3 regions of the Desulforamulus hydrothermalis Lam5 genome follow, and region 3 is predicted to be linked to each of the others. Evidence: riboswitches for the same ligand, from Rfam matches in the RefSeq annotation. Region 3 holds a riboswitch; each other region holds the start of a gene.
What was found. Region 3 has a riboswitch for molybdenum cofactor ahead of DESHY_RS11875 (molybdopterin-binding protein). Riboswitches for the same ligand answer to the same signal wherever they lie in the genome.
Positions count from the first base shown of each region.

Region 1: another riboswitch for molybdenum cofactor. It lies ahead of DESHY_RS04765 (ABC transporter permease); the one in region 3 lies ahead of DESHY_RS11875 (molybdopterin-binding protein).
Region 2: another riboswitch for molybdenum cofactor. It lies ahead of DESHY_RS00735 (ABC transporter substrate-binding protein); the one in region 3 lies ahead of DESHY_RS11875 (molybdopterin-binding protein).

Region 1 is NZ_CAOS01000007.1:25,945-36,319, reverse strand. Features, by position in the region: gene rpoB (DNA-directed RNA polymerase subunit beta) at 1-3,326, opposite strand, end outside; gene DESHY_RS13325 (ABC transporter ATP-binding protein) at 3,632-4,723, opposite strand; gene DESHY_RS04765 (ABC transporter permease) at 4,728-5,486, opposite strand; molybdenum cofactor riboswitch at 5,585-5,703, opposite strand; gene rplL (50S ribosomal protein L7/L12) at 5,952-6,329, opposite strand; gene rplJ (50S ribosomal protein L10) at 6,382-6,918, opposite strand; gene rplA (50S ribosomal protein L1) at 7,105-7,794, opposite strand; gene rplK (50S ribosomal protein L11) at 7,847-8,275, opposite strand; gene nusG (transcription termination/antitermination protein NusG) at 8,306-8,833, opposite strand; gene secE (preprotein translocase subunit SecE) at 8,882-9,235, opposite strand; gene rpmG (50S ribosomal protein L33) at 9,343-9,492, opposite strand; gene tuf (elongation factor Tu) at 9,710-10,375, opposite strand, start outside.
Region 2 is NZ_CAOS01000001.1:130,046-140,420, reverse strand. Features, by position in the region: gene hemC (hydroxymethylbilane synthase) at 1-691, opposite strand, end outside; gene hemA (glutamyl-tRNA reductase) at 708-2,075, opposite strand; gene DESHY_RS00750 (precorrin-2 dehydrogenase/sirohydrochlorin ferrochelatase family protein) at 2,050-2,685, opposite strand; gene DESHY_RS00745 (polyprenyl synthetase family protein) at 2,704-3,666, opposite strand; gene DESHY_RS00740 (hypothetical protein) at 3,863-4,162, shown strand; tRNA gene DESHY_RS13825 (tRNA-Sec) at 4,321-4,418, shown strand; gene DESHY_RS00735 (ABC transporter substrate-binding protein) at 4,540-5,424, opposite strand; molybdenum cofactor riboswitch at 5,592-5,731, opposite strand; gene DESHY_RS00730 (hypothetical protein) at 5,973-6,164, opposite strand; gene DESHY_RS00725 (hypothetical protein) at 6,172-6,477, opposite strand; gene DESHY_RS00720 (YkgJ family cysteine cluster protein) at 6,508-7,158, opposite strand; tRNA gene DESHY_RS00715 (tRNA-Gly) at 7,245-7,319, opposite strand; gene DESHY_RS00710 (universal stress protein) at 7,577-8,014, shown strand; gene DESHY_RS00705 (S-layer homology domain-containing protein) at 8,190-9,080, opposite strand; gene DESHY_RS00700 (xanthine phosphoribosyltransferase) at 9,273-9,845, opposite strand; gene DESHY_RS00695 (ABC transporter permease) at 9,864-10,375, opposite strand, start outside.
Region 3 is NZ_CAOS01000013.1:346,716-357,090, reverse strand. Features, by position in the region: gene trsS (radical SAM (seleno)protein TrsS) at 1-375, opposite strand, end outside; gene DESHY_RS11905 (DVU_1555 family C-GCAxxG-C-C protein) at 372-824, opposite strand; gene trsM (DVU_1556 family methyltransferase) at 837-1,574, opposite strand; gene DESHY_RS11895 (DVU_1557 family redox protein) at 1,606-1,818, opposite strand; gene DESHY_RS11890 (hypothetical protein) at 1,815-2,099, opposite strand; gene DESHY_RS11885 (pyridine nucleotide-disulfide oxidoreductase/dicluster-binding protein) at 2,151-4,472, opposite strand; gene DESHY_RS11880 (molybdopterin-dependent aldehyde oxidoreductase) at 4,702-7,479, opposite strand; gene DESHY_RS11875 (molybdopterin-binding protein) at 7,552-8,571, opposite strand; molybdenum cofactor riboswitch at 8,657-8,773, opposite strand; molybdenum cofactor riboswitch at 8,841-8,958, opposite strand; gene guaA (glutamine-hydrolyzing GMP synthase) at 9,462-10,375, opposite strand, start outside.

The DNA.
Region 1 (10,375 bases), on a different contig from region 3:
TCACCCAGTCGTCTTTCTTCCGGCAGGTCAATGCCCAGTTCCTTAGCTGTTTCGGTGACGTCTTCTTCAATTTCTTTAATTTCTATTTCCTCATCGTTTTCTGACAGCACTTTTACATCCAGCCCCAGCGACTGCAGCTCCTTGATCAGCACTTTGAAAGACTCCGGCACACCCGGCTCAGGCACATTTTCGCCTTTGACAATGGCTTCATAGGTTTTAACCCGTCCCACCACATCGTCTGACTTGACGGTGAGGATTTCCTGCAGGGTATAAGCCGCTCCGTAGGCTTCCAGGGCCCATACCTCCATTTCACCAAACCGCTGGCCGCCGAACTGGGCTTTACCGCCCAGAGGCTGCTGGGTAACCAGGGAGTAGGGGCCGGTGGAGCGGGCGTGAATTTTATCGTCTACCAGGTGGTGCAGTTTAATCATATAAATATAACCAACAGTAACCCGGTTATCGAAGGGCTCGCCGGTTCGTCCGTCATACAGCACGGTTTTGCCGTCTTCCGGCAACCCTGCCCGTTTCAGGGAGCCCCAGATGTCGTCTTCTGAAGCACCGTTAAAGACCGGGGTGGCCACATGGAAGCCCAGGGTCTTGGCTGCCCAGCCCAGGTGAGTCTCCAGCACCTGCCCGATGTTCATACGGGAAGGCACACCCAGCGGGTTCAGTACAATTTCCACCGGGGTACCGTCGGCCATAAAGGGCATGTCTTCTTCCGGCAGGATTCGTGCCACAACCCCTTTGTTACCGTGACGGCCGGCCATTTTATCACCCTCGGAGATTTTTCTCTTTTGGGCAATGTAAACGCGAACCAGCTGGTTGACTCCCGGCGGCAACTCGTCCCCGTTTTCCCGGGTAAATACCTTGACATCCACGATTTTGCCGGCCTCCCCGTGGGGTACCCGCAGGGAGGTATCTCTTACCTCCCTGGCTTTCTCGCCAAAGATCGCCCGCAGCAAGCGTTCTTCCGCTGTCAGCTCGGTTTCCCCCTTGGGAGTGACTTTGCCGACCAGGATATCGCCCGGCCTGACCTCAGCGCCTACCCGGATAATCCCTCTTTCATCCAGGTCTTTTAAAATATCTTCGCCCACGTTGGGAATATCTCTGGTGATTTCTTCCGGACCCAGTTTGGTGTCACGGGCATCGCATTCGTATTCTTCAATGTGTATGGAGGTGAAGAAATCTTCTTTAACAGCTTTTTCGCTGATCAGAATGGCATCCTCGTAGTTGTTGCCCTCCCAGGTCATAAAGGCCACCAGGACGTTGCGCCCCAGAGCCAGTTCACCTTTGTCGGTGGCCGGTCCGTCAGCAATAATTTGGCCCGCCTCCACCCGGTCGCCTTTTGCCACAATGGGTTTCTGGTTAATACAAGTACCCTGGTTGGAACGGGTAAATTTCAATAATTTATATTTATCGGTTTTGCCCTCATCGGTACGAATAACAATTTCATTGGCGGTTACCCTGACCACTTCGCCGCTGTTTTGGGCTACCACCACAACGCCGGAGTCTTTTGCCGCCCGGTGCTCGATACCGGTACCTACCACCGGCGCCTGGCATTTCAACAAAGGAACTGCCTGGCGCTGCATGTTGGCACCCATCAGGGCCCGGTTAGCGTCGTCATGCTCCAGGAAGGGAATTAAGGAGGTGGCCACCGAGAACACCTGCTTAGGCGATACGTCCATGTAATCAACCCGGTCGGTGGGCACCAGCAGTGTATCATGGCCCCGGCGTGCGTTAACCCGTTCTTCCACAAAATAGCCGTTTTCATCCAGTGGCGCGTTGGCCTGAGCAATAATATGGCCTTCTTCTTCGTCGGCCGTAAGGTAAACAATCTCATCGGTAACCCGCTTGTTGGCTTTGTCAACCTTACGATAAGGCGTTTCAATAAAGCCAAAGCTGTTAATGCGTGCATAGGTGGACAATGAGCCAATTAAGCCGATGTTGGGACCTTCCGGCGTTTCAATGGGGCACATGCGGCCGTAGTGGGAGTGGTGTACGTCACGCACTTCAAAGCCCGCCCGTTCCCTGGAAAGACCGCCGGGCCCCAGGGCTGACAGACGCCTTTTATGAGTTAATTCCGCCAGCGGGTTGGTTTGATCCATAAACTGGGACAGCTGGCTGGAACCAAAAAACTCTTTAATGGCCGCCACTACCGGCCGGATATTAATCAACACCTGGGGTGTGATAACGTCAACATCCTGGATGGTCATTCTTTCCCGGACCACCCGTTCCATCCTGGATAAACCGATGCGGAACTGGTTCTGCAGCAGCTCGCCCACCGAGCGCAGTCTTCGGTTGCCCAGGTGGTCAATATCGTCAACGCTGCCTTCGCCTTTCATCAGGCCAAGCAGGTAGCGGAAGGTAGCTACAATATCCTCTTTGGTTAACTCCCGGATAAACTCACGTTCCACCGGAACTTCTTTGTTTAAATAGCGATCCCATTCTTTGGGCCCGTCTTCGCCTTTAGGATAACGGTAAAGCACGCCGTGCTTTAATTTCTTCTGCAGCTTGTAACGTCCCACATGAGCCAGATCATATCGCTTGGGGTCAAAGAATAAAGTATATAATAAAGAGCGGGCGCTTTCCACCGTTGGCGGTTCACCCGGCCGCAGCCGCTTGTAGATTTCTACCAATGCTTCTTCTTCTGAATCTGTGTTGTCCCTGGTTAAGGTTTCTTGAACAAATTTGTCATTCTCAAACAGTTCGAGAATCATAGCATTCGAACTGTAACCAAGGGCCCGGATTAATACTGTGGCCGGGATTTTACGGGTGCGGTCAATGCGAACGAATATGTGATCATTGACATCGGTTTCAAACTCCAACCAGGCTCCACGGTTAGGAATCACGGTGGATGTGAACAACCTTTTGCCGCTGGAATCGATATGGTCAGCAAAGTAAACGCCGGGGGAACGGACCAATTGGCTGACAATTACACGCTCAGCCCCGTTGATAATAAAAGTACCTTTGTTGGTCATCAGCGGGAAGTCCCCCATAAAGACTTCCTGTTCCTTGACCTCCCCGGTCTCTTTGTTTATCAGGCGGACTTTCACTCGCAAGGGAGCGGCATATGTTACATCGCGTTCCTTGCACTCTTCCACGGAGTACTTGGGTTCTCCCAGAGTGTAGTCCAGGAATTCAAGCACCAGATTGCCTGTAAAATCCTGAATGGGAGAGATGTCGTGAAACACTTCCCGCAGGCCCTCCTGCAGGAACCATTCGTAAGAATTTCGCTGAACTTCAATCAGGTTGGGCAAATCCAGCACTTCACGAAGTTTGCCGTAGTTCCACCTCACCCTGTTTCCTACTTGTTCCGGGTAAGCCATCGAACGCATCACACCCCTTAAATAATTACATAAATGACGGTCTTGTGCTAAAATTACAGACAACGAAAAGCAAGGTCTTGCTTTTTTATCAACAATCCCTCGCTTTTAAACACTATAACGCCTTATCTACTTTATTTTGGCCATTTATGCAGAAAATTATGCACAATTTTTGCCACCTAACCAAGTTTATTTTAGGTTATCCACAGAATGACATTTTGTAATGTTAGCACAAGTGGCAGTATTTGTCAAGGTGGTTTTTTGTCTGTTGACGAAAAAAATTGGGATTTTTATTTTGGCATTAAAGTTTAAATGCCTCTGTCTGTCAATGGCAAGCCATATATTTTTTCAGGCGGCAGCATGATGTTAACCAGACTGCCCGACCGCACCCTGCCGGCAAAGAAAAGTTCTTTGTTAACCTGCAAGGTTATGGAAAACCCGCAGTCCACTGTAAGCTTCAGCTGGCTGCTTAACGGATAAATCTTGGTTACCCGGCCCCGGCATAGGTTAGGACCGCCGTCCGGTTTGCGGTCTTCAATTAAAATTACGTCTTCCGGCCGGATGCACAGGTTAATATTGGTACCGGGCCGGTAATCCTGCCGGGCAACAAAACTTATCACCGTCTCGCCCACCTGTGCTGTCCTGCCGCCCGGCAGAACAACCCCCTGCAAAACATTTTCAATGCCCACCAGCCTGGCCACCTCCTCATTGACAGGATAGCGGAAGATGTCCTCGGTGGAACAATCCTGCACTATTTTGCCCGCTGACATAGCGCACACCCGCCCGGCCAGCAAAGGAATTTCTTCCACGTTATGGGTAATAAAAACGGTGGCTGTGGCGGTAGCTTTAATAATTTCACCGATTTCTTCAATAAGCGTTATCCGGGTAGGTAAATCCAGTGCGGCAAAGGGTTCATCCAAAAACAGCACCTGCGGTTCCAGCGCCAGAGCCCTGGCAATGCTTACCCTTTGTGCTTCACCTCCCGAAAGATAACGGATATGCCGATCTGCCAAATGTGCAATTTGCAATTTTTTAAGCCAGTAATTTACCCGGCGGGCTATTTGATCTCGCGGCAGTCCCCGGAAGCGCAGCCCTTGTGCCACATTGCCAAACACCGAACCGCTGAGCAACAGGGCTTCCTGAAAGACCATGGCCATTTGACGCCTTACCTGTAAGGGGCTGCCCGTCACCTGCCGGCCGTCAAAAATAATCTCCCCCTGCCAGGGTTTTTCCAGCAAGGCTAACAATTTTACCAGGCTGCTTTTGCCGGCGCCGTTGGGGCCGATCAGGGCAATTGTTTCACCCTTATGCAAAACAAAATTGTCAATGTCGATCAGAGTCCTTCCTGCCACTCCCCAACAAAGGTTTTTGACCTGCAAAATTACCTGCTGCCCCTGCATTTTTTCACCTGCTTTTCTGCCGTTTACCCATGAAATTTAACAACCGGTTTCCCCGGTGGCCGGAAGCGGTTGTTTCGCCCTGCTGCTGCAGCAGGGTCAGTAATAACGTAACACCGTAAGCCAATAATAACAATATAACACTTAAGGCAATAGCTGCCGCAAAATTTCCTTTGGAAACCTCCATCACCGTGGCCGTTGTCAATACCCGCGTGTACCCCTTGACATTGCCTCCCACCATCATGGAAGCTCCCACTTCGGATACTACCCCGCCAAATCCGGCAATAACGGCAGCCAGCAGCGGCAACCTGGCCTCCCGCATTAACAGCCACATATATTGCCGCCGGGAAGCGCCCAGCGCCAGTATCTGCAGGCGCAACTGCGGTTTTATCTGCTGTACTGCCGCAATGGTAAAACCCGTAACAATCGGGGTAGCAATTACCGCCTGGGCAATCACCATAGCGGCAGGCGTGTACATCAGCCCTAAAAATCCCAGTGGGCCGTACCGCCAAAGCAATATGCTTACCCATAATCCAACCACCACCGGCGGCAGGCCCATACCGGTATTCACCAGACTGATTATAAAGCCGCGGCCGGGAAAATTTCGCAGAGCCAAAAACACGCCGGCCGGGATGCCCAGAAAAAGGCTTATCAGGGTAGCAAGGCCGGAAATCTTTAATGTTAAGAAAGTAACCTGATATACTTCGGGGTCCCCGCCGAACAAGCTGATTAACGCTTCCCTGACGCCGTTGACAATAAGGTCCATAATGCGGTCAACTCCCAAATTTAATTTGCATATCGGCATAGATTTATTAGCGCTGCAATAACAACAAAACCAGGTCGCGGAAAGCAATGACCTGGCCGTAACATCTTCATCACTCTCCTTTCCACACGGGAGGCAAACCGGTTTCCCGGCTTACCCTAGCGGCCGGCAATCCGTCGCATAAAGCCTTAGGACAACCGGCTCGGAGAAACAAGATAATTTTGTTCAGGGCAAACAACGTTCCCCAACGTTATTTGCCAATTAGGGTATATTTTACAGTACATGCAAAAATACGTCAAGATTTAGGCAGACTTTTCTGACAACCCGGGCGGCCCTCCGGGACTGTCAGAACAGGCCGGTTTTTTATCTGATCAATCCGGCAGCTTGTTTGCAAACAAAGAGGGTATGCCCATAGTACTGCTTTAGGCATACCCTCCCTGTCTTTATAAACCGGTCACAATAAACTTATTACTTAATTTCAACAGTAGCGCCGGCTTCGGTGAGCTTAGCTTTGATAGCTTCAGCATCTTCCTTGGTGGTTTTTTCTTTGATGGGCTTAGGAGCACCGTCAACCAGGTCTTTAGCTTCTTTCAGGCCCAGACCGGTGATTTCGCGCACAACTTTAATAACGTTGATCTTCTTGTCGCCGGCATTAGCCAGGATAACATCAAACTCGGTTTTTTCTTCTTCAGCGGGAGCAGCAGCACCGGCTACAGGTGCAGCGGCAACGGCCACCGGAGCAGCAGCAGATACACCAAATTCTTCTTCAAAAGCTTTTACCAGTTCGGCCAGTTCCAGCACGGTAAGGCCTTTAACAATTTCTAATACTTCAGCTACTTTAGACATACTGATCTTGTACCTCCTCAAAATTTATAAATAATTTAAGCAACGGAACAAACTAAGATGCTTGACTCTCTTTTTGCTGACGCACCTGATCCAGAACATAAACCAGATTGCGCAGGTTGGCAGCCAGTACGCCGGCAAAGCCATACAGGGGAGCCTGCATGCCACCCAGTACTTTGGCCAGCAATACTTCTCTGGAAGGCAGGTCGGCCAGGGCTTTGACGCCGTTGGCATCAATCACCTTGCCTTCTAAAATACCGGCTTTGATGTCAACCCCTTGTTTCACTTCCTTAGCAAAATCCGAAAGGATTTTGGCAGGAGCCACCGGGTCTTCAATACCAAAGGCAAATACCGTAGGCCCTTCCAGGTAGGGATCTAATCCCTCAACACCGATTTCCCGGGCGGCAATACGGGCCACGGTGTTCTTAGCCACCTTCATTTCACTGCCGGCTTTGCGCAGGCGAGCCCGCAGGTCGGTGATTTTAGCCACTGAAATGCCGCGAAAATCAGCTAAAATGGTAACCTGGGATTGGGACATTTTTTCTTTAATTTCTTCCAGCATAACTGCTTTTTGAGCTTTTGTGGTCGGCAAGAGCTACACCTCCTTCCGCTGGAATAAAACAAAAGGGGGAATTCGCCAAGACAGGCAAAATTCCCCGCAATGCTTCACACTTTTGCAGTAATTCACCCGGTCTCGGCTGGCGGCTTAAGCCATTAAGTCAAGGACACCAACTGTCTACGACTGGACTTATTCAGTTGTCGCAACCGGGCAAAGTCCCTAGAGCTTGTTGGGGTTAATTTTAATCCCCGGGCCCATGGTAGAGGAAACGGTGATGCTCTTCATGTACTGACCCTTGGCGGAAGCAGGCTTAACACGCTGCAATGTATCAGCCAGGGTTTTAAAGTTTTCAGCCAGCTTTTGGGCATCAAAAGAAACCTTACCAATGGGTGCGTGAACAATACCGACTTTATCGGTACGGTAAGTAATCTTACCGCCTTTGGCATCTTTTACAGCAGGCCCTACATCAAAGGTTACAGTACCTGTTTTGGGGTTGGGCATTAAACCACGGGGGCCCAGAACACGACCCAGTTTACCAACCATCCCCATCATATCCGGGGTGGCAATGGCTACATCAAATCCCAACCAACCGCCTTGAATCTTTTCTACCAGCTCCTCGGCGCCGACAAAATCTGCACCGGCCGCTTCAGCTTCCTTGGCTTTTTCGCCTTTGGCAAAGACCAGTACGGTTTTGGTTTTACCGGTTCCGTGGGGCAGCACAACCGCACCTCTCAGTTGCTGGTCGGCGTGCCGGGGGTCAACCCCCAAGCGGAAGGCCACTTCAACAGTTTCATCAAATTTGGCGGGAGCGGTCTTTTTAACCAGCTCCATAGCTTCCAGGGGCTCGTAAAGAGTGTTTTTATCATACTGCTTCCGGGCTTCCTGAAGCTTTTTCCCTTCTTTGGGCATGTATTTCCCTCCTTTGTGGTACTAGCGGACTACATCCTCCCACCGGATGAAGCTATCCTTCTACAATTTCTACGCCCATGCTGCGGGCGGTGCCTTCAATCATGCGCATGGCAGCCTCCAGGCTGGCAGCGTTGAGATCAGGCATTTTTAATTCGGCGATTTCTTTAACTTTAGAGCGGGGCAGTTTACCCACTTTCTTCTTGTTAGGCTCGCCGGAAGCGGTCTCTATACCTAAAGCCTTCTTCAGCAGTACTGCTGCAGGAGGCGTTTTAGTAACAAAGGTAAAGGACCGGTCTTCATATACTGTAATTTCAACCGGAATAATCAAGCCGGCTTGCGCTGCAGTAACTTCATTATATTGTTTGACAAAAGCCATAATGTTTACCCCGTGTTGACCCAGGGCAGGACCTACCGGGGGCGCCGGGGTGGCTTTACCGGCCGGAATTTGCAGTTTGATTATGGCAGCTACCTTTTTGGCCATATCCAGTCCACCTCCTTACAACCTACAAGCTTAAAGCATTTTTTCAATTTGAGAAAAATCAAGCTCGATGGGAGTTTCACGTCCAAACATTGATACCATAACTTTAACTTTACCCTTTTCAGGGTAAATTTCTTCAATCACACCTGCAAAGTTTTCAAAGGGCCCGTCAATTACCTTGACATTTTCGCCAACACTGACGTCAATCCTGGTTTTCGGTTCTTCCAAGCCCATCTGCTTAATAATGGCCTTGGCTTCTTCCTGGCTTAACGGGATAGGCTTAGAACCTGTGCCGACAAAACCGGTTACTCCCGGCGTATTGCGCACCACGTACCAGGAATCATCAGTCATAATCATTTCTACCAGAACGTATCCGGGAAATACTTTTTTCTTTGAAACCTTTTTCTTGCCGTTTTTAATTTCCACTTCATCTTCCATGGGCACCAGAATACGAAAGATTTTATCTTCCATATTCATGGATTCAATTCGCTTCTCCAGGTTGGCTTTGACCTTATTCTCATAACCGGAATAAGTGTGCACAACATACCATTGTGTACTCATCAGCAAAAGGAACCCTGCCAGACGGGTTCCCCACCCCCTTGTTTACAATTAGGAAATGATGCCTTTTACGCCCAAGCTGAGAAGCGAATCTACCACCCAGATGACAACAGCCAGCACGGCAACCGAAGTCAGCACCACCGCAGTGTAAGTAACCAGCTCTTTGCGGCTGGGCCAGTGAACTTTTTTCAGCTCGTTCTGAACGCCACGCAGGTACTTGCTTACGCTGCCGATACGCTCACTAAAAGACGCTTTGGGCGCCTTGGCGGGTTCTTTTTTAGCTGCAGCCTTAGCAGCATCCTTAGGGGCCGCATCCTTTTTATTCTCGGCCCCACCGGTTTCATTGGTTGCCGCTGTTTCCTTGGCAGCGCTTGCCTTTTTGAGTGTCTTTTTTTGCACAGCCATTGAAAAACGCCACATCCTTAACTTTTTTGTTTACACCAGTAGTGCCTCGAATAAAACCCCTTACGGAATGCGGCCGATTATGGTAACGCTTGGGGTTGGCGGCTTAACTATCTGGTTTCTTTGTGAACTGTGTGGGTATGACACCACTTGCAATATTTTTTCAGTTCGATCCGGTTGGGATCGTTCTTTTTATTTTTAGTAGTGGTGTAGTTGCGCCGTTTGCATTCGGTGCAAGCCAGAGTTACGCCTACTCGCACTGTTGCCACCTCCCTAAAACGAAAAAAGACTTGGGCAGAGATGTCTAGTAATATACCTTAACAAATTTATCATATGTATTGTTGGATGTCAATACTTATCCTGTGGCAACGTACCATATTGGTATTATGTCTCTTTAATTGGTTTTATATACCAGTTTGCGGTTTATGCAAAAAAGGAGTGACCGGGGTCACTCCTTTTAGGAAAATTGTTAATCAGTTACTCGCGGATGGCGGTTACTACGCCGGCGCCTACAGTACGGCCGCCTTCACGGATAGCAAAGCGCAGGCCTTCCTCAATAGCGATGGGGGTGATCAGGTCCACCTTCATCTTGATGTTGTCGCCGGGCATGACCATTTCTACGCCTTCCGGCAGTTGTACCACACCGGTTACGTCGGTGGTACGGAAGTAGAACTGAGGACGGTAGCCGTTAAAGAAGGGGGTGTGACGGCCGCCCTCTTCTTTGGTCAGGACGTATACCTCTGCTTCGTACTTGGTGTGGGGCTTAATGCTGCCGGGTTTTGCCAGCACTTGGCCACGCTCGATTTCTTTACGGTCAACACCGCGCAGCAGGCAACCGATGTTGTCACCGGCTTGCGCAAAGTCTAACAGCTTGCGGAACATTTCTACGCCGGTTACTACGGTCTTGCGGGGCTTGTCGTTAAGACCGACGATTTCCACTTCATCCTGTACTTTTACTTGGCCGCGCTCAACACGACCGGTAGCCACAGTACCACGGCCGGTAATGGAGAACACGTCTTCTACCGGCATCAGGAAGGGCTTATCAACATCCCGCTCAGGGGTGGGAATGTAGGAGTCTACTGCATCCATCAGCTCCCAGATCTTGCCGCACCATTCGCACTCACGCTTGCCGCAGCCGCACTC
Region 2 (10,375 bases), on a different contig from region 3:
TTTCTGCATTGGTGGCGGCCCGGGTAGCAGGATGCTCCACACCCTGCAAAAGCTTCAGTATATAGTCATCCTCCGACCGGCATTCTACAGCAATGGCGCCCTGTCCCACAGCAGGCAAGCATATATCAAAAGAAATAATTTCCGCAATCATGTCCTGCCAGCCCAGCCTGATAAGGCCGGCGGCCGCCAGGATAATGGCATCCAATCCTTCGGCTGCCAGCTTCTTCATACGGGTATTAAGATTGCCCCGCAAAGATACCGGTTGAAAATCGGGCCGGCAGTTTAATAACTGGGCACACCGGCGCAACGATGAAGTGCCGATGCGAGCCCCTCTGGGAAGTTCAGCCAGCTTGCGGCCATCCCGGGAAACCAGTGCATCTCCCGGGTTATCTCGCTGACAAACCGCCCCAATGGTAAGGCCGGCGGGTAAAACAGTGGGCAAATCCTTTAAGCTGTGCACAGCAAAATCAATTTCCCCGCACTGCATGGCCACTTCCAATTCCTTGGTAAAAAGGCCTTTGTCCCCAATTTTGGCCAGGGCCACATCCAGCATTTTGTCCCCTTTGGTCTTCATGGTAACAATCTCAAAGGTTACATCAGGGTTCTGCTGTTGCAGTTGTTCAACCACCCAACGGGTCTGCCACAAAGCCAGAGCACTGTCCCTGCTCCCTACGGTAATTTTACGTTTCATGGTAGCCTCCCCATTTTTATTCGCTCGGCCTGCTGTCTGCCGCCACTGCAGTAATTCCCTTGTCCCAACCGGTGGCGGAACAGGCTGCTACCTTTTTCTTTCTTTGCAAAGGCTTCCCTTCTACATTTAAATTGAATATGTTTTGGGCAATCTCGATATATAAATGTCCTTCCGGTGTGAGAGCAGCTTGCTTTAATTTAATAACCGGGTGGTGGAGTAATTGATTGACAATTGAATTTGCCAGGGAACCAATAACTTTTCTTTCCCGCTCTGTTAAGTCACCCAAACGGTTAAAGGCTCGCTGCAACTCTCGCTGCTTGATTTCTTCCCCCAGCTTTTTCAAAGCACTGATGGTCGGCACAACATAGCGGGTAGAAAGCCAGCACATAAATTCGTTTAATTCTTCTTCAATAATTCCTTCTGCCTGTACGGCCGCCTGCCTTCGCTCGGCTAAATTAGCATCCACCACGTTTTGCAAATGGTCTACATCATATAAATTAACTCCCGGCAATTGACGCACTGCCGGATCAATATCCCGGGGGACGGCAATATCTATCATCGTAATGGTTTTGCCGGCCCGGCGCTCCGTAACCTGCTTCATATCGGCATATTTTATCACGTAGTGTTGGGCTGCCGTACTGGAAATGACAATATCTGCTTTATTCATATATTCAAAAAGCCGGTCAAATTTAACCGCCGACCCGTTAAACTTTTCTGCCAGCTGCACCGCCCGGTCGTATGAACGATTAGAAACAATCACACTGGTGACTCCGTTGGCAACTAAATGAACAACTGTCAGTTCGCTCATTTCGCCGGCCCCCACCACCAACACGGAACGACCCTGCAGCGAGCCCAAACTTTGCTTAGCCAGTTCTACCGCTGCGTAGGGGATGGAAACCGGATTTTGGTCAATACCGGTTTCTGTCCTCACTCGCTTGCCGGTGGTAATGGCCTGTTGGAATAAAGTATTAAGCACCACATTAGTGCTTTGGGCCGCCAAAGCCAGCTCGTAAGCCTTTTTTACCTGGCCCAAAATTTGGGTTTCCCCCAAGATCATGGAATCCAAGCCGGATACTACCCGGAACAGGTGACGGATAGCATCATATAAAGTATGACAAAAAGTGTAGTTTTTAATCTCAGATATATCCAGGCCAGACTTTTCGGATAAGAATGACCATACGGAGCTCATACCCGTATCCAGCTCCAGCGGGGCAATATAAATCTCGGTTCGATTGCAGGTAGAAACGATAGCACATCCCTCTATACCAGGGTAGGATAACAGTTTGCACAGCCAATCCTTAATTCCCCATTCCGGAAAAGCCAGTTTCTCCCGCACTTCCAGCGGTGCTGTGCGGTGGTTAACGCCGATAACCGCAATAAGCATTTTTAATGCGCTCCTTTACCTGGTCGTACTCCTTGTTTCTTAAAAGCTCAATTATATCTGATTCCACCAGGTGACTGAAGATCTTTCTTCTTTGCTCAATATCTGTTACATCCTGCAGCACCTGACTGCGCACATCAGCCAGTATTTCCATAAATTCCTGGTACTCGGGACCAAACTGCCGTTCCAGCAGACGCCTAATCCGGGCAGCCAAAGCCGGGCTGGCACCGCCTGTGGAAACCGCTATGGCCAGTTTGCCCCGCCGGATAACTGAAGGTACATAAAAATTGCAAGCATCGGGATCATCCGCAACATTGACAGCCAGATTGCGGGCTAAACAGTCTTCAGTCACCTGCCGGTTAATTTCTGACCGGTTGGTGGCAGCAAACACCAGAAAAACACCTGCCAGGTCAGAAGTATGGTAGGCTCGCCGGCGCAGTTCCAATTTGCCCTGATCTGCCCATTCTTTAATGGCCGGGGTAACCTCCGGACTCACCACTATTACCCTGGCCCCGCACTCCAGCAGCGAACCGACCTTCCGTTCCGCCACTTGGCCGCCGCCCACCACCAGACAAAGCCGACCGGCTAATTTAACAAAAATAGGGTAAAGCATTTCCATGTATCGCTGTTTTTAGAACCTCCTAATGCCAATAAAGTCTGCAATCTCATAAAAGGCCTGTTTAACCGGCCGGTCCGGCAGTAATGCCAAATTGTTTTTGGCTTTGTCAATATACCGGCGGGCTACTTCAAAAGAAAATTCGATACCCCCGGCTTCCTTAATAATATCTATAGCTTCTTTTACCTGGTCATCAGTTTTGTTTGGTATCTCCACCAGCTCCCGCAGGCGCCGGCGCTGCGGGCTTTTCTCCAGCGAATAAAGCACCGGCATGGTTAATATGCCCTGGCGCAGGTCGCCCCCCAGGGGTTTCCCCAGCAAAGACTGGTCAGCTACCATATCCAAAACATCATCAGTAATCTGAAAAGCCATGCCTAACTGGTGGCCAAACCTTCTTAAACGCTGCCGGTCCTGGACCGGTGCTCCGGCGGCCACAGCTCCCAGCTGGCAACTGGCCGCAATTAACAAAGCCGTTTTACGTTCTATGCGGTAAAAATAGTCGCGCCAACTTTGATCCGCCTTGAAGGCGGTAGAAATTTGGTGAATTTCTCCTTCACACATTTTTACACTGGTTTCTGCCAACACCTTGGCAATTACCGGGTTCTCATATTGTGAAATAAGCACCAGAGATTTGGCAAACAGATAATCTCCTGTGTGCATGGATATGGCATTGCCCCAATTGGCTTTTACTGTGGGAGTACCCCTTCTGGTCTGCGAATTATCCACCACATCGTCATGTACCAATGATGCCATATGAATCAGTTCTAAAGCCACGGCCAGGGGCAAAAGTTTTTCCAAGCTGTAGTTGTATAACTTACCTGCCAAAAGCGCAAAAGCCGGACGTAAACGTTTTCCTCCGGCATTCAATAAGTGCATGGATGTTTGAGTTAGCAGTGGATCACGGGATTGAACAACCGCTTTAATTTCCTGTTCAACTAATTCCAGGTCTTCCCTAACCTGTCTGAAAAAATCCAGCATATTGCAAACCGTCACCTACTTGAGAGTATCTTTCCACCATAACAGGTACTTATTCGCCAATAGTTAAAAAATTCCTCTATTTTTAGCTTAACCTTCAGCCGGCATATTTTTGTTATACCGGCAAATCTTGATCCTGCAGGAAAATCCCTCTGGGCGGTGAAATTACCAATATAAATATTTTTTAGGAGAGATCACGATGACAAAAAGATTTATTCCCCGCCGGGATCTCGTGGATCTGCTTGATACTGAAACCATGCGCAGTTTTCTTCTGCAAGTTTTGCAGCATATCGATGACAGCCAAACTCTTCCTTATTATAATCCGAAACTGGATAAGCTGGGACACGAAGTTCTCAAAACAGCTTTTCAATTCGGCCTGGTCAATCTTAACGGTGGGTGCCCCGGCTGTGGAGGTTGCTCCGCTGAGACGCAGGCTGATCATCCAAAACCGGATCAAACATCTGAAAAAGGAAAAATCATTCCCTTTAAGCGGGAATAGCAAGCTAACGGCTAACATAAAAAACAAGCAGGTTGACCGGCATAGCCGAGGCGGGCAAACAAAACCGCAAGTAACATATTTGCCGGCGACAATTTATTGTCTGCGAACCTTTACTATGTTATAATAAGACGGAAATTAATAACTTTTAGATATACCTTGGGAGTGGATGGTGCCTGGTGGTGCTCCTGGTCTTCAAAACCAGTCGTTGGGCAGCGCTCCTGTCCATGGTGGGTTCGATTCCCACACACTCCCGCCAGTAATTTGAAGGCTTCCGAGCAATCGGAAGCCTTCAAAATTTGGTGGTTTGCTGATTCCCGGCCGGCCACTTGGTAACCCCCTGCATTTGCAAGGAGAAATCGGGCCGGCTCACGTTATACTTATTTACCCGGTTCACTTGCTTCTTTTCCTGCGTCCGGAGAAAAGAGAGATTCGCCGTATTTCTCCCGACCAAACTCCCCGATTATTTTTTGAGTATCAGGATTTATCATATACTCCACAAACGCTTTAGCCCCGGCAGCGTTAACTTTGGAAAATTTATTGGGGTTTACTTGCATGACATGGTAAATATTAAGCAAATCTTTGTCACCCTGGGAAACAATAACAAGTTTAAGATTTTTCTTCTGGGCAAGATAAGTGGCCCTGTCGGTTAAGGTATAACCTAATTTTTCATTGGCGATGTTCAATGTTTGACCCATGCCGCTGCCGGATTCCTGATACCATTTCTGTCCTTGCGGATCAATTTTGGCCGCCTCCCAGAGAGCGAGCTCTTTTTTATGTGTGCCTGAATCATCCCCTCTTGAAACGAAAATCGCACCCTTTGCTGCTATTTTTTGAAAAGCTTCCTTACTGCTCCTGGCTTGTTTTACACCGGCCGGGTCATTCTCCGGCCCGACAATAATAAAATCATTGTGCATCACTAACCGGTAATTAATAACCGCTCCGGCATCTACCAAAGGTTTTTCAGACTTGGGAGCATGGGTTAACAGCACGTCGGCTTCTCCCTTTTCCCCCATTTTCAAGGCTTGTCCGGTTCCTACCGCAACAGCCTTAACCCGGTAGCCGGTTTGTTTTTCAAAATCCGGGATGAGAATATCAAGGAGTCCGCTGTCCTGGGTGCTGGTGGTAGTTGCTAAAATTACATCCGGCGTTTCCGGCTTGGCTGCCTCATTACTGTTCTCCTTGGGCTCGCTTTTACCCTGACATCCAACCATAAATGCAGCAAGCAGTGCAAAAATTACAGCAATAGTACTTATTTTACGCATCATGCAATCTCTCCTTTAAAACAGAGCAATTTGAACTAAATTACTTAATCAACCTGTTAAGACAAAACGCAGACCATGGGCATGAAACAACAGCAGTATTGCAGGCTTTGGTAAGGCAATTAAAAAACCGGGCTTTATCCCCGGAAAAGGAAACAAAGCTCGGCATTACCTGTCGTCTATCATCTCCTTTCCGCAACGGGAGGCATGCCGGTTTCCCAACATACCCTGTCGGTCCAAAAACCATAACAATGTTACAAGAATTTATAACAGTGTCTACAGGTTATTGGACTCGGAGTTTTAATTTTAATGCTTAATTCTGCAAAATTATCGGTAATCCTTTTTATCTGACAGAAAAATTTAAAAACTAAGCCGGTTTTTGACCGCTAATTATATAGCTGACTTCCCGGCTGTTTTACGCAGAAACCCCTGCCGGTTCGCCAAATTTGCAAGTATTGCGGATTGCTGTAATCATCTTCCATAATTATCCACATTATCCACTGTTTTATCCCCAGTTTTTTCCATGACACATGTTAATCCGGCAAATGACCCTATTCGCGTAAAATGTTGGGCCGGTCTGACCAAGCTAATTCTTTGGTCAAATCTCTAATGGCATTTTTCAACCGCTCTTCTTCAATCTTCAACCTTTGGATGTCTGACCTGACAAGCATTAATTGTTTGATCAGCTCATTGATATGGGCTAATTTTTGCTTATGCCGGTAAGTTCGAATATCAGTTACCATAAATTTATTATTCCCCAAATTTTAACAAGTTATCCAAATCGTCAGAAGCTTTTTGGATAGCTTTTTTTAAAGCTGCTTCCCGTGCTTTAAGCTCAAAATAGCCATAATATGCCAAGGACTGCCGCTGCTGTAAACGAATTAGCAAGCCCGGCTCAATGCCCTGTGGTAATTGATCAATCATCGCTTGGTAATCCGGCAGGTTAAGGTTATCAAAGTATTTTAAAAACTGTCTGACTTCCAAAATTTCCTTTACCAAGGCGTTTAATTTTTTTAATTGGTTACGCTTGCGAATTTCTTTAATTTGTGTAACCATGCCGATCACCAAATTAAAATTTTTCTTATTTTAGGGCTTATATAATTTGCTCCACAGCTTCCGGCTGCAAATATCCGCTAAAAGAACCTGGCGGTAACTGGTTTTATCGGTAAAGCCATTGGCTGGATAATCGGCCAGGTTGGGGTTAGGGTTGTGTGCTTCATGCGCAACCGGCTTACGCCCTGCTTGGCGGCTTTGCCACAGCCACTGGCGCACCAGTTCATCCATGCCTGCATTTACCAATTCTGAGCGCAACTCCTGTGCCCTTAAGGTACTCTCCAGGCAAATAAAGCTCTGGCAAACCAGGGAACGGCATGCATAAGCGGAACAAATTCGCTCTTGTTGATTGAGAAAAATACAAGCCCCTTCCAGGGTGAAGCCCAGGCTGATATCAACCGCACCGCCTTCCACATATACATAGCAATACTTTTCCAGAAAATCCAGCAGCGGCCGGCGTTTATCCAGTTGTAACAGGTTAGCTTGTTGCAAATAATTATAAACATCAATACTGGTCAGGGGTATACGTTCCCAACAGCATTCATCGCAACCCCGGCAAGGAGGATCAGTATTTTTTTCTATAAATTCGTTAACCGCATCCAGATAGTCCTGCACAGTGGCCCTTGGATGTAAAACTTCAATATCATACAGGTTACCCGTCTTTTTATATACGCGTATTTTCACGTCTTTCCCTTACTTCCCTCAGAAAAGTTTGCAAGATTGTTTTACAAGAAACACAAAAAGCAGGGTTTCCCCCTGCTGGATACAGCTGGAGCGGAAGACGGGATTCGAACCCGCGACCCTCGCCTTGGCAAGGCGATGCTCTACCACTGAGCCACTTCCGCATCAACAATGTTAATATAGCATAAATCTTAAAGTTTGTCAAAAGCAAATATTTTAAAATACGAACTTTTACCTGGTTTTAGTCCTGCATACAAGTATTCCCTTCTTAAACATTATTCTAAACGGGCCCATTCATTCATAAAGTATATCAGGCAAACATGAAGGGGGTGATGAAGATCAGTCAGCGCATATCCTCCCCAAAATAGCAGGAATTTTTAATATTTAAGAGAACTACACCTAAAAACAAGGAGGATATGCTATGTATAAAAAAATTTTGGTACCCTTAGACGGCTCTGAACGTGCCAGAAAGGCCCTGTCCCATGCTGTTGAGTTAGCGGCAAAACTGGCTGCCAAGATAACTTTAATGCATGTGGTGCCCAGTTTACCTCCCTATGTAAATACGGCCGTGGATCGTTTAGGCCAGGCGCAGCAAGCCATTGTTGAAGAATTAATGAAAAACGGCCAGGAATTACTTGATCAATATATTTCTATGTTTAGTGGTAATAACATAGCTGTTGATACATTTATTGTCATGGGGCAACCGGCAGACGAAATCTTAGAAAAAGCCCGGGCCGAAAATTACGATTTAATCATCCTGGGAAGCCGTGGTTTAGGAGAAATAAAGGGCTATTTAATGGGAAGTGTCAGCAATCGTGTCTCTCGACACGCCTCCTGCCCGGTCTTAATTATCCGCTGACGAAAACTCCATACAACAAATAAGGCTGCTGCACTACGAACAGCTTAGTTCATGGTGCAGCAGTCATTTTAAAGCAACGTAAGATCAGGGAATTTTATTATGTTAAGAATAACAAAAAGGGATAATTGCAACTGCGAAAATGCAGTATTGCAACCTCCCTTTGAGTTGATAAGAATTACAATTTGTTTAATTTAATATTTAACACTGCCGGATAGTTAACCGGAATAGGTTTGCTGTCTTTCGGCTCAGTAATTACTGTCGAGTTATAAGAACCCGGCAAAGGTTCTTTAGTTTGATAATTAACCGTTAATACATTGCCTTCCAACTTAATATCCACAATGTAGATTTCATAGCCGCTGGAAGGCTTTTCGCCCCAGGAAATTTCTAATACTCTGTCGCCTTCCGCCCCGCTAATAATTTTGGCTGTCACGTCGTCATCGCCTGCACTGACCAGTTGCCTCACTTCTTTTAAGGCAGCAACCACTTCTTCTGATGTAACACCCTGTTTGGGCAGAAAACTGCCATCACGGTTTAAACTCATAATATTTAAACCTACTACCAATTTTATATCGTCCACTGCCCGGCTGCCGGCAGCAGCCAGATCTTTAATCGGCGGCAGGGCAGCAGGCGGTTCTATCTGTTCGGCAGCCTTTTGACGCAACAAAGAGCTTATCACTTGCGCCATTTCTTCCCTTGATAATATTTCCGCCGGACGGAAAAGCCTGTCGGTGGTTGGCAAAGCACCGTTGTAAGCTAAAATCATAACGGCATTGGCCTGTGGTGAACCAGCCGGCACGTCATCGTAAAAGTCTGAAACTTCGGGTGCTTTAAAAAAGCGAAAATTATCAAGGTTTAACCCCAAATAATTTACCAGCTTTACCGCAAATTCGCCCCTGTTTACATAGGATACCGGCTTATTTGCTTCATTACATAACGACTTGCCGGCAGGGGTTTCAATTTTAGGCACAAATTTGATTTCATCGGCTTGCCCCGGGCCCATCGGCCAAAAAAAAGCAGCACCTATAATTAAAGCACTAATTATATAACTACCTGCGGACTTATGCATAGAATTCCCTCCTGTTACTTAATTGACGTAACGCCATAACAGAAAGTTCCAGCCAGCCGCCGGTATTAACAAAATTACCCCGGTTGCTGTTTCGCTCATTAAGCGGTGCTAAGACAAGTGTCCGGCAGAGTTCAAAAGACCGTTTGAAACGTTAAAGCTTTACAACATGCTTGCCCTGCCGGCAGGCCGGCCTTATTCTTCTAAATGCAGCTGTTTATTCTCCATACTTTTAATTCTAATTAAAGACTCAATCCTGACGCCCTGTTCACGCAGGGCTTTACCCCCACCCTGAAACAGTTTTTCAATTACTATACCCACCCCCGCCAGATGAGCACCCGCCTGTTCAACCAGTCTGATCAATCCTTTCAGTGCCTCGCCCCGGGCTAAAAAATCATCAACTATCAGCACCCGATCGTGACAACTTAAAAACTGACTGGCAACATAAATATCTACCGACTCGTTTTTGGTAAATGAGTAAATATTAGCAAGATAACAGTCCCCCTGTAAAGTGGAGGGTCTTTTTTTCTTGGCAAACAACAGCGGAACTTCCAGGGTCATGGCCGTTGCCAAACCCACCGCAATGCCCGATGCTTCAACCGTTAACACTTTGGTAATCTGCGTACCGGAAAAACGGCGGGCAAACTCCTGTCCGATTTCCTGCATCACAGCGGGGTCAATCATATGATTGATAAACGAGTCTACCCTTAATATATGATCGGAAACCACTTGACTGTTATGTAAAATTTTCTCTTTTAAAAGCTGCATAAAAAACCCCCTGATAAATCAGCGTTCTTCACGGTCGTAGGGCAAACCAAGGGCACCCGGCGCACCCACCCGGTTGGCCATCGCTTTACGAGTCACCATCACCAGAACCAGGATGGTAAAGATGTAGGGCAACATTTTTAAAAAGAATGAAGGAATCATAATCCCCATGGCCTGGGCACGAAAACCCAGCGCATCAATACCGCCGAAAAGATAACTGCCCAGCATGGCCCGCAAAGGATTCCAAATAGCAAATATCACCAGTGCCACCGCAATCCAGCCTCTGCCGGCCGTCATGTTTTCCAGCCAGGCGGGGGCATAAGCCAGAGAAAGATAAGCCCCGCCTACTCCCGCCAGGGTACCGCCCAGAAAAACATACAAGTACCTTAATTTATAAACGCTGACACCCATGGCATCAGCAGCGGCCGGGTTTTCTCCCACCGCCCGCAGGTGCAAACCGGGACGCGTATAGTAGATAAAAAACCAAAGCAGCGGCACTAAAATATATGTGATATAAACCAGCATATCATGGT
Region 3 (10,375 bases):
CAGGCCGGGGTCTGCCGACGGGCTGGCTCCGGCATCGGCAAAGCAAAAGGCACAGCCCAAATTACATCTTTGAGTAATTTCCAACAAAACCGTGCAACTGTGCTGCCTGTGATCAGGGCAAAGGCCGCAGTCAAAGGGACACCCCTGCGCCACCTCTGTAAAACACCTTGTGGGCTGCGACGGTATTTTGGGCCTGGCCCATGTCCGGTAATCCGGCAATCCCCTCCAAAGAACAGTTTCAGTGGTACCATGTTCCGGACAGCTTTTAATCAGAAAAACATTTTCCCCCCGCAGCACCTTACGGGCCGGTATCCTGGTAAGACAATGGGGACAAACACTTTCCGTACTGTTTAACGTTAGGTCTTGTTCACTCATGCTTTTGCCTCGGCAGGAACAATTCCGTATTTTAACATTATCTCTTTTGCTTTATCGTAGGTGGCACTGACTATATTGCCACACCCGACAGAAACTGCTTTATATGGCAGATCGTCTCCCAGAATAGCGCCACAGGTAATCCCGCCGAATTCTTCTCCCATCCGTTGTTTAAACCAGTCAACCAGTTCTGAAACCATTAAGTCAAATTCATCGTGGGCTTGTTCTTCGGGAGAACCTTTGCCGGCAAAAAGACCCATCAAACAGGCCCCGCCGGTTAAAGCACCACAAGTATCACCGCTAAAGCCCATGCCTCCGGCTAACCCTGTCATAGCCCTTACCAGTTCCGTATTGCTTTTTCCCTGGGCTTCCAGTCCCATAATTAATAAAATTTGGCTGCAAGCAAACCCCTGCTGGGCCAATTCAAACATGCGGAACATTTCTTGAGACATGTTTTTCTCCTTTCAATCCCTTTCTTGTTTGGCAGCGATAAGCAAAAAATAACCCGGTCCGGACTTGGCGATGATCTGTTTAATTTTTATAACGTCAAGCTCCCCTGGGGAAGTGCTTTGCCAGAAATTTTCCAGGGAACCATGGGCCATGATTAATTGAAAAGTTAGTTCTTTCAGCAGGTCGCTGTGATCTTCCCATAATTTAATTTTAAACCCTGCACTATCAATTCTCTTGATTAATCCCTCCTTGGACATAGCCCCCTTCAGGCAACTTTCTACCGGTAAACTTCGCAACCGGCAAACCCCTTCTGGATTACGGGCATAAATATCTGAAATAACCAGCAGCCCGTTATTTTTTAAAACACGGTGGAATTCTGACAGGGCCAGATCAACATTAATCATTAATGAAAGTGAGCACTCGGCAAAAATACAGTCCATGTCACCCTGGGCAAAGGGCAGGCATTCGCCCACAGCCTGAAATATGGGTAAATCACTTCTTCTTTGGCGCCCCTTTTCTAAAAGAACAGCCGATGGATCCACACCAACTGCATTTAATTTATATTTATCTATTAAATGTTCAACTGTTGCACCTGTTCCGCAACCAACGTCCAGGATTTTGGACCCGGGCGGCAAGGCACATATATTTATGGCACGGTCAGTCAAACTTAACCCGCCTGGCCTGATGCTATCGCCGGTGACTTGTCTTACAGCATGGCCTTCATAAATGCGGCATATTTTCTCGGTAGACATTTTTTAAATCCCCCCGGCATTACTTCGTAAATTACTTATCTTCCATGGCTTTTTCCACTTCCAGCATTTTACCGGTGGCCAGTTCTTCCGGGATGTAAACCATGCCGCATTTAGGGCATTTAAGCAATTCAACAGAAAATTTGTTATTCAAATACGCAACTTCAACTTTTCCCGGCTCCAAAACAATACCGCATTTCATACATTCTATAACCTTTCCATCCGATTGGCCCTTTGCTTGGCTCATTCTTTCACTTCCTCATTAATTTCCATTCGATGAGAGTAGGTGTTATATACCATAAACCCATCATCCCGAGGCAGGTACTCTACCCAGTAAGTTACGCTTACCGGTCTATGGTAAGCCAGGTAGTGACCGGTATGGCGAATCAATAATTTACTGCCGGTTGCTTCGGCATAATTAATAACTCTTTGGATATCCTCGTCCAAAATATGCCTTTTTTCCATAAGATGCCGGGTATCTTCAGAAATGATTAGTTTAACCCGGTTTAATTCCTTTTGCTCAGCCAAAATCTCGCCTCACACCTCTTTGATTAAGTTATTTTTTCACCGAACCGCACCTTAATGATTACCCTTTACTTCCATCCGGTGCGAGTAGGCATTGTGGATAGTAAAACCGTCCTCCTGCGGTGTGTACTCTACCCAGTAGGTAATGGCTACCGGCCTGTGACAGGCCAAAACATGGCCGTTATTACGGATCAACAGTTTGTTACCTGTTCTCTCGGCATACTCTATCACTTTCTGGACATCTTCCACCAGGATCAGGCGTTCCTCCATGACTTCGTTCACTGCGGCGGGGATAATCAAGTTTATTGCTTCAAAGGACATTTTTTCTGCTGCTACCCTTTCTCCCCAAACCTCTTTAAGCATTTTATTTTTCAACCTGACCCTGTTTTCACGCCGCTGTGAGTAACCCGGCCCGCGTTTGGCAGGGGCAGCAGCATCTGCTTCACCGTAAATCAAATCCAGCAGGTGATAGGTTTTTTTACCTTTGGCAGCAAAATTGTCCCGGCAGATGGCACAGTAAGCAACATAGTCAGCAGAGCTTTCGTTTATGCGCCGCCTCATCACCTCATCTGCCAGCCCGCGGTTGGCAAACTGCAGCAAACCGCCAAATCCGCAGCATGCCGTCTTGTCGCAGCTGGTAGGCAGTTCTTCAATCCGGCATCCAATTTGGTGCAGGATTTTTCGCACAGTTTCCTGAACGTGCCTTTCATGCCTGGTGGTGCAAGCATCGTGCACAGCAACCAGGGCCGGTCTATGAGCGCTGTTGACCTTGGGCAGCCCATATTGGTCGTACAGTTCCCATAGGCTGATAATTTCAACATCCGGCAGGTGCTTCTTAAACATTTGGTAGCAGGTGGAACAGGCCAGAATCAGACGCGGTCTGCCCATTTCCCGCCACTGGTCCTTAATTTTTTGCAATTCTGCTAAAAACAACTCTGTGCGTCCTGACCATGCTGCGGGTGCGCCGCAGCACCGCAACATCAGGCCAACCCCTCCCGTAAGCCGTTCGGTTAAATAAGCATAGGATCTTTCTACATGCTCAGGAGCGGATGCGCTTAACTGGCAGCCCGGAAAGAAAAGATAGCTGCTGGAAGTATGACCCGGCTGATGGCGGCTTAACACACATTGTTCCCCATTGCTGAATTCCATATCTCTAATGGGAAAATCATGGGCCGATGGCGGCATCTTTCCTTTTTTTACCATCTCGGCACGGGCCTCCTGGCAAAGTTCTCCCAGGTTGAGACCTTCCGGACAAACCTGCTGGCAGAGTCCGCACAGGCTGCATGAGTTAATCAAGATGTTAGCCTCATGCCTACCCTTGATCATTTTAAGGTTGTGGTTTATTTGCCGTATAAATTTTTTTGGGTACCCCTTAAAATGAATCATGTATTGGCAGACCTTAACACACTCTAAGCACTGGCACTGGAGGCATCTGGCAGCCTCCTGCATAGCTTCATGTTTGCTGTAAAAACTCCTGCCGTTTCCCATCGGTACTGCCGGTAGGGGCTTTACACCCTTGGTGCTGCTGAAAAGACGGGTCAGGTAAGGCCCTTCATTCTCACGGGCAGCAGTTAGTGAAACTCCCTGCAAATAGCGGTCTATTGAAATAGCCGCCCGCCTGCCATCTGAAAGAGAAGTAATAGGCGAATAGGTGCCCCCGCTTCTCAATGTACCACCGGCAAAGATACCCTGCCGCCCCGCGGCAAAGGTCACCGGGTCAATTATTAAGTTGCCTTGCTCATCTAACGGCAGATTAAATTCCCAAACAGCATTTCCTGTTCCCAGGTAGATGGCTTGATAGTCGTCACAAACAGAGATAAAGGAAATGTCTTTTCCCACTCTGGTATTGAAATGAATTATTACGCCAAGATTATTTAATACCGCCAGATCATTGTCTATAACTTGTGGCGGTAAGTCCACCTCTGGAATCTCCCATATGCTTCCCCCCAATCTACTTCCGGCCTCAAACAGGGTAACCCGATACCCCTTCTTAGCAAGGTCAAAGGCAACTGTTAAACTGCTAAGACCACCACCTATTACCGCCACCCTCTGTTTCTTACCGGATGGAGCCGTTACTTTAGGTGGGCTGGCTTGCACCAGCTGAACACAGGCCTTCTCCAAGGCCGCGATAGCAATGGCGTCACCCACTTCCTTACGCTTGCAAGCAGCCTGGCAGGGATGGTCACAGATGCGACCGATGATACCAGGAAAGGGAACTGACTTACTATATATATTTAATGCCTCATCAAAGCGCCCGGCCTTAATTTCCCGTATGAAACCTTTCACATCTACGTGAACGGGACAGGCAGCGGTGCAAGCCGGTGGGTGCTCCTGAATACATTTTTCTTCAAATTCAAATATTCGTTTATGATCCATGTTATCCCACCTTACTTATTCAGTCGTCGGTCTTCAGTTGTCAGGGGTAATGTAAAACTCTGGTTTCAACGAATAAAAAGACCCTAAAAGAAAAACTTGCAAACCTGACGACGGTTGCCTGTCGATCGACGACTGAAACCTAAAACGAACTAAAAGCGTGAGACTGTTTAGTTCGTTTTAGGCAGAGACCTTTACTTAATTAATATTTCAATCCAAAATGCTTCTTTGTTTAGAAAGCAGGGTTTTTAATCGGTCGTTTAACTACAGGGATTTCTTTACCCCGGAGACCGGCCAGGATCTTCTCCGGCAGGGCCGGGAGCTGGGTGATACGTACACCACAGGCGTTGTAAATAGCGTTGCAGATGGCAGCATGGGGAGAAGTCAGCGGCAGTTCGCCCACGCCGGAAGCGCCGTGCGGTCCAATCTTACGAGACTTGTTTACGTAGATGATCTCCATGTTGTCCGGAATGTCCTTGACGTACGGAATGCCGCAAGCAGCCATGCTCGTATGCTTCTTCAGGTCTTCGAAATCTTCGCTCAGCGCCAAGCCGATGCCCTGGGCTAAGCCACCGTAAATTTGACCGTCGAGGACGGTTTGGTTAACAACTTCGCCTACGTCGGCGGCCAAAGTCATACCCACAACCTGAGTTTTGCCGGTCTTGGTGTCCACCTCCACTTCAGCCAGGAAGACGCCGTACATGTAAGTGGCAAAGGGTTTGCCCTGACCTTTTTCATCGCAGGCAGTGCAGTTATCGGCAGCTGTGCTCCACTGACCTATATATTTTAACGGGATACCGTTGGCCACTGCCTCGTCATAGGTCATGTAAGTGCCGTCGGCCTTCTTCAGTGCGTTCAACAGTTGTTCGCAACCGTTGATAGCGGCATTCCCGATAACCAGCTGGGAGCGGCTGCCGCCAGCGGGGCCACCGGCCGGGGCTAAATTCATGTCGTTCATAACCAGTTTAATTTGCTCAGGCTTAATGCCCATCGGACGTAAAGCTTCGTGGGAGGTGGCCAGCAGACCCATGTCTGCACCCTGGCCGTGGTCTTGCCAGTTGGTACTTATCTGAACTCTGCCGTCTGCCAGCAGTTCTACCCACACTTCAGCGCCGTCTACGCCGTCCAGGCCGCAGCCGTAGACACCGACAGATACGCCGACGCCGCGCTTCTTCTCCGGCGTAGATAGCTTTTTAGCCTTCTCCAGAGCAGCCTGATACTTGGGACGGATAGCGTCGATCAACTCGGTTATAGAGTATACTTCAGGCTCATGACCGGAGGGGTTGGTATCACCGGGGCGGTAAGCGTTAATATAGCGCAGTTCCAGCGGATCCATGCCCAATTTCTCAGCCAGGACGTCCATTAGAGTCTCGGAGGCAAAGAAGCTCTGGGGTGAACCGTAAGCCCGGAAGGCGGAACCCCAGCAGTGGTTGGTGCAAACCGTGTAGCCTACGCCGCGGATGTTCGGAATGCCATAGCCGGCGCCAATGAACTGGGCACCACGCAGAGTCAGGAGGTCGCCAAACTCGGAGTAAGGACCATGGTCCACTGCCCAGTTGCTTTCCATGGCAATGATCTTGCCGTCCTTAGTAGCGCCGTACTTCAGGTCGATAAAGAAAGGTGACCGCTTGCCGGTGTAAGTAATCTGCTGGTAGTAGTTGAAGTTCAGGAAGCAAGGCTTGCCGGTAGCCATGGCAGCAGCACCCACCAGTGCCTCAATGGTGGGGCTGAACTTGTAGCCGAAGGTACCGCCCACACCGGGGAACTGGGACAGGAACAGGTTTTTGCCCGGCTCGAGGCCTAGGCCTTCGCCAATCATGAGGGCGTGCAGGTCCAGGCCGATACTCTTCGACAGAATTTGCAGGTTGCCGTTTTCGTCATAGTAAGCGGCGGCAACATCCGGCTCGACGGGCAGGTGGGGCTGGCGGCCGACGTATAAGTCTTCCATAGACACCACAACATCTGCTTTTTCCATCAGCGGCGCAGTGTCTTCACCCTTTTCGATAAGCTGCTTATAATAAACATTGGGGGTACCGGGGTGAATCTCAATGGCATCGGGTTCCATGGCAGCAGGAGCACTCATGTAAGGCGGCAGAATTTCCAGTTCTACTTTAACTTTTTCTACAGCAGCCTGGGCGTTTGCTTCCGTGTCGGCGCAGACAATGGCAATGGCGTCGCCGAACTGGAAGACCTTTTCATCACACAGGATCGGACGGTCATAGCTGTCCCCCTTGTTGTTTGGGAAGTTCAAGCCGTTAATGCGGTTTTTACCCTTAATATCCTTATGCGTAACAACCTTGTAAACACCGGGCATTTTTTCAGCTTCGGAGGTATCGATGGAGAGAATCCTGGCATGAGAAACCTGGGCCTGGACCAGTTTGAGCTGCAGGGTGCCGGGCGGCATCCGGAGACCGAAGTCGGAGCCGTATTCAATGGTGCCTGTGACCTTGCCCACAGCAGATGGACGTGGATAATCGGTACCCAAGATCTTGCCGTCAGCCGGCATCCGGAAGCTCAGGTCTTCTACAGTGATTTCACCGCGCATCAGCTTGGCAGCCGCCATCACAGCGTCCACGATGGGCTTGTAACCGGTGCAGCGGCAGACATTTCTGTGCTTCTGAAACCAGTCGCGTACTTCTTCCCGGGTCGGGTTCGGGTTTTGGTCCAAGAGACCCTTGGCGGATACAATAAAGCCAGGGGAACAGAAGCCGCACTGGGCAGCGCCGTATTTAACCCAGGCCAGTTGCAGGGCGTGCAGGTTGGTGGGGGTGCCGATACCCTCAATGGTGGTAATAATGGATTCGTCGGGAATGCGTTTCATCTTGTAGGCGCAGGACATGATTACCTTGCCGTTCAAGATCACCGAGCAGGCCCCGCACTGGGCTTTGCCGCAGCCAACCTTGGTTCCGGTCAGGTGCAGTTGTCCACGCAGGACATCTGCCAGCATAGCTTCCGGATCGGCAACTACAACAGTAGTAACACCGTTGATGTTAAGCTTCTTTTTAATCAATTTTTTACACTCCTTCTCTATTTATTAAATCTTTAAGGCCTGTCAAACAGCACCTTAAATTTCAATTCCAAGTTATTTGCCAAAACCACAGTCCGGATATCTGCATTCCTTACAGTTAACACAGAGACCACCGTGACCCAGAGCAACAATATCTCTGCGGGTTATTTCTTCCCCTGCCAAAATGCGAGGGACCACCAGGTCAAAAATACTGCTGCGGCTGTACATTACACAACCTGGCAACCCCAGAACCGGTACTTTTCCCATGTAGGCCACCATAAACATAGCCCCGGGCAAAGTGGGTGCACCGTAGGTAACAATGCGTCCACCGGCAGCTCTGATTCCGGCGGGAGTCAAATCGTCGGGGTCTACAGACATGCCTCCGGTAGCTGTTATCATCTCAGCCCCCTCTCGCAATAACTGGTTGATTGCATTTACAATCATTTCTGTGCTGTCAGACACAAATATCTGTCTGAAGACATAACTCCCCCACGACGCTATTTTTTTGGTTACTACCGGTCCAAATTCATCCTGAATTCGACCATGATACACTTCACTGCCGGTGGTGACAACACCAACTTTTAAAGATCTAAAGGGTTTGACCTCAATCAACGGGTAGTTAATTCGACATATATTTTCAATATTGCGAATTTTGTCGTCCTTAATAACCAGAGGAATGATTCTGGTACCCGCTAATACTTTATCCTTTTCAACTATTTGGTTGGTATGTAGAGTTGCAAACATTACATCTTCCAGTTCGTTAATACTGTATAAAGCATCTGAATTTACCTTAAGCAGCCCCTTTTCTTTGGCCACCAGGTTTACCTTGCCCTCTTTAGGTTCAGTAAGGGTTATGCCGTGACCGGCAGCTGCCCTGGCAATTCTCAGGGCTGCGTCATCTTCATGCAATAGGTCTTTATTTATTTCCCATACGTACAAGTTTTGCTTGCCCAGATCCAACAGTCTTGGAATATCTTCAAACTTTACAATGTGCCCTTTCTTGAATGCCCTGCCCTTAAATTTACCCGGTATAATCTGGGTAATATCGTGGCAGAGAACCATTCCCACCGCCTCCTGGACCGGTACCATCTTCATAACCATATCCCCCTTGTATTTATGATAGAAAAATAAAAACCAGGATGCTGTGGAAGGATAAACAGCACCCTGGCATTCTACCCCCAAGGTTTACTACTATACTCCTTTCCACACGGGAGGCTTAATGGTTTCCCATTAAACCCTATCGGCTTGGCCGTCATAGCACTGCCTTAGACTACCAAGCTCGGAGCTCACAATTCAGATTTATCTTGTTAAAAAATAAAAACCAGAGTCTCCGCAAAGAAGCAGGCAGACCCTGGCCTTGTTAGCCAAGTATTTACCGTACTCCTTTCCTCACGGGAGGCCCACCGGTTTCCCGGTGAACCCTAACGGCCGGGAGATCATGGCTTATGCTTTAGATCTAACGGCTCGGAGACAAGTTCGTTGAAATTTATAGCAAAATCCATACCATATATTATCCGTTATAATCCGTTCTATAATAAATCAATTTTGCATTGCCTTTTATTTTCGGTGTTCTATAATGGTAAAAATGTTCCAAAAAAAGACAAATCTGCTTCTTAATTAATTAATTATCCGACTGTGGGTTATATTCTACGCAAAATTTAATATTTCCTTTGTAAACAAAGATCAGATGTTGTCGAATAAATACCTTCTTTTTTATTGCTAGCTAACCTCAACTTAATAAGCCCGTCAAAAGGTTCCCGCTTAAATTGGAAATCAGGCGTAGAGAAAGACTAATCCGTATTTTCCAAAAAGTGCATCAGCCATTCGTTGGTTCTTTGCTATTATTGAACACCGCTTAATGACCACTTCCGGTTATGCCAGGCAACTGTCATGCTCTATGAATTGGAGGTAGGGCTTCAAATGGACAGTATAAAATTAATCCCTGCAAGCCCTATAATATAGAATCTTGCAGGGTTTTTCTTTTACTATTCCCACTCAATAGTACCCGGCGGTTTGGAAGTAATGTCGTACACCACCCGGTTAACCTCTGCCACCTCGTTGACCAGGCGGGTAGAAATGTTGGCCAGCACCTCATGGGGGATGCGGGCCCAGTCGGCGGTCATGCCGTCATGGCTGTAAACCGCCCGCACCACCACAGCATAAGCGTAAGTACGCCCGTCACCCATGACACCGACGCTGCGCATGTCCGGCAACACCGCAAAGTATTGCCAGATTTCCCTGGCCAAGCCGGCCTTTTTAATTTCATCGGTCACCACAAAATCTGCCTCGCGCAATATGGCCAGTTTTTCCCTGGTGATTTCACCCAGTATCCTGACCGCTAAACCGGGGCCGGGGAAAGGCTGGCGCCAGACAATTTCTTCCGGCAGGCCCAGTTCTTCGCCTAACCGGCGCACTTCATCCTTAAACAGCCAGCGCAGGGGTTCAATCAGTTCAAACTGCATATCTTCCGGCAGGCCCCCCACATTATGGTGGGATTTAATGACGGCCGCTGTGGCGGTGCCGCTTTCCACCACATCCGGGTACAGGGTGCCCTGTACCAGAAAATCAATATCGCCCAGTTTCCTGGCTTCTTCCTCAAACACCCGGATAAACTCGGCACCAATGATTTTACGCTTTTGTTCGGGATCGGTAATACCCTTTAGTTTCTCTAAGAAACGTTCCGAAGCGTCCACATGCACCAGTTTGATGTTAAACCGGTTGCGGAAGGTTTCTACCACCTGCTGTGCTTCGTTCTTTCTTAATAAACCGTGATCTACAAACACACAGGTGAGCCGGTCACCTACCGCCCGGTGCACCAGCACCGCCGCCACGGAAGAATCCACGCCGCCGCTCAAGGCACACAAAACCTGGCGGTTGCCCACCTTTTGCTTAACCTCCC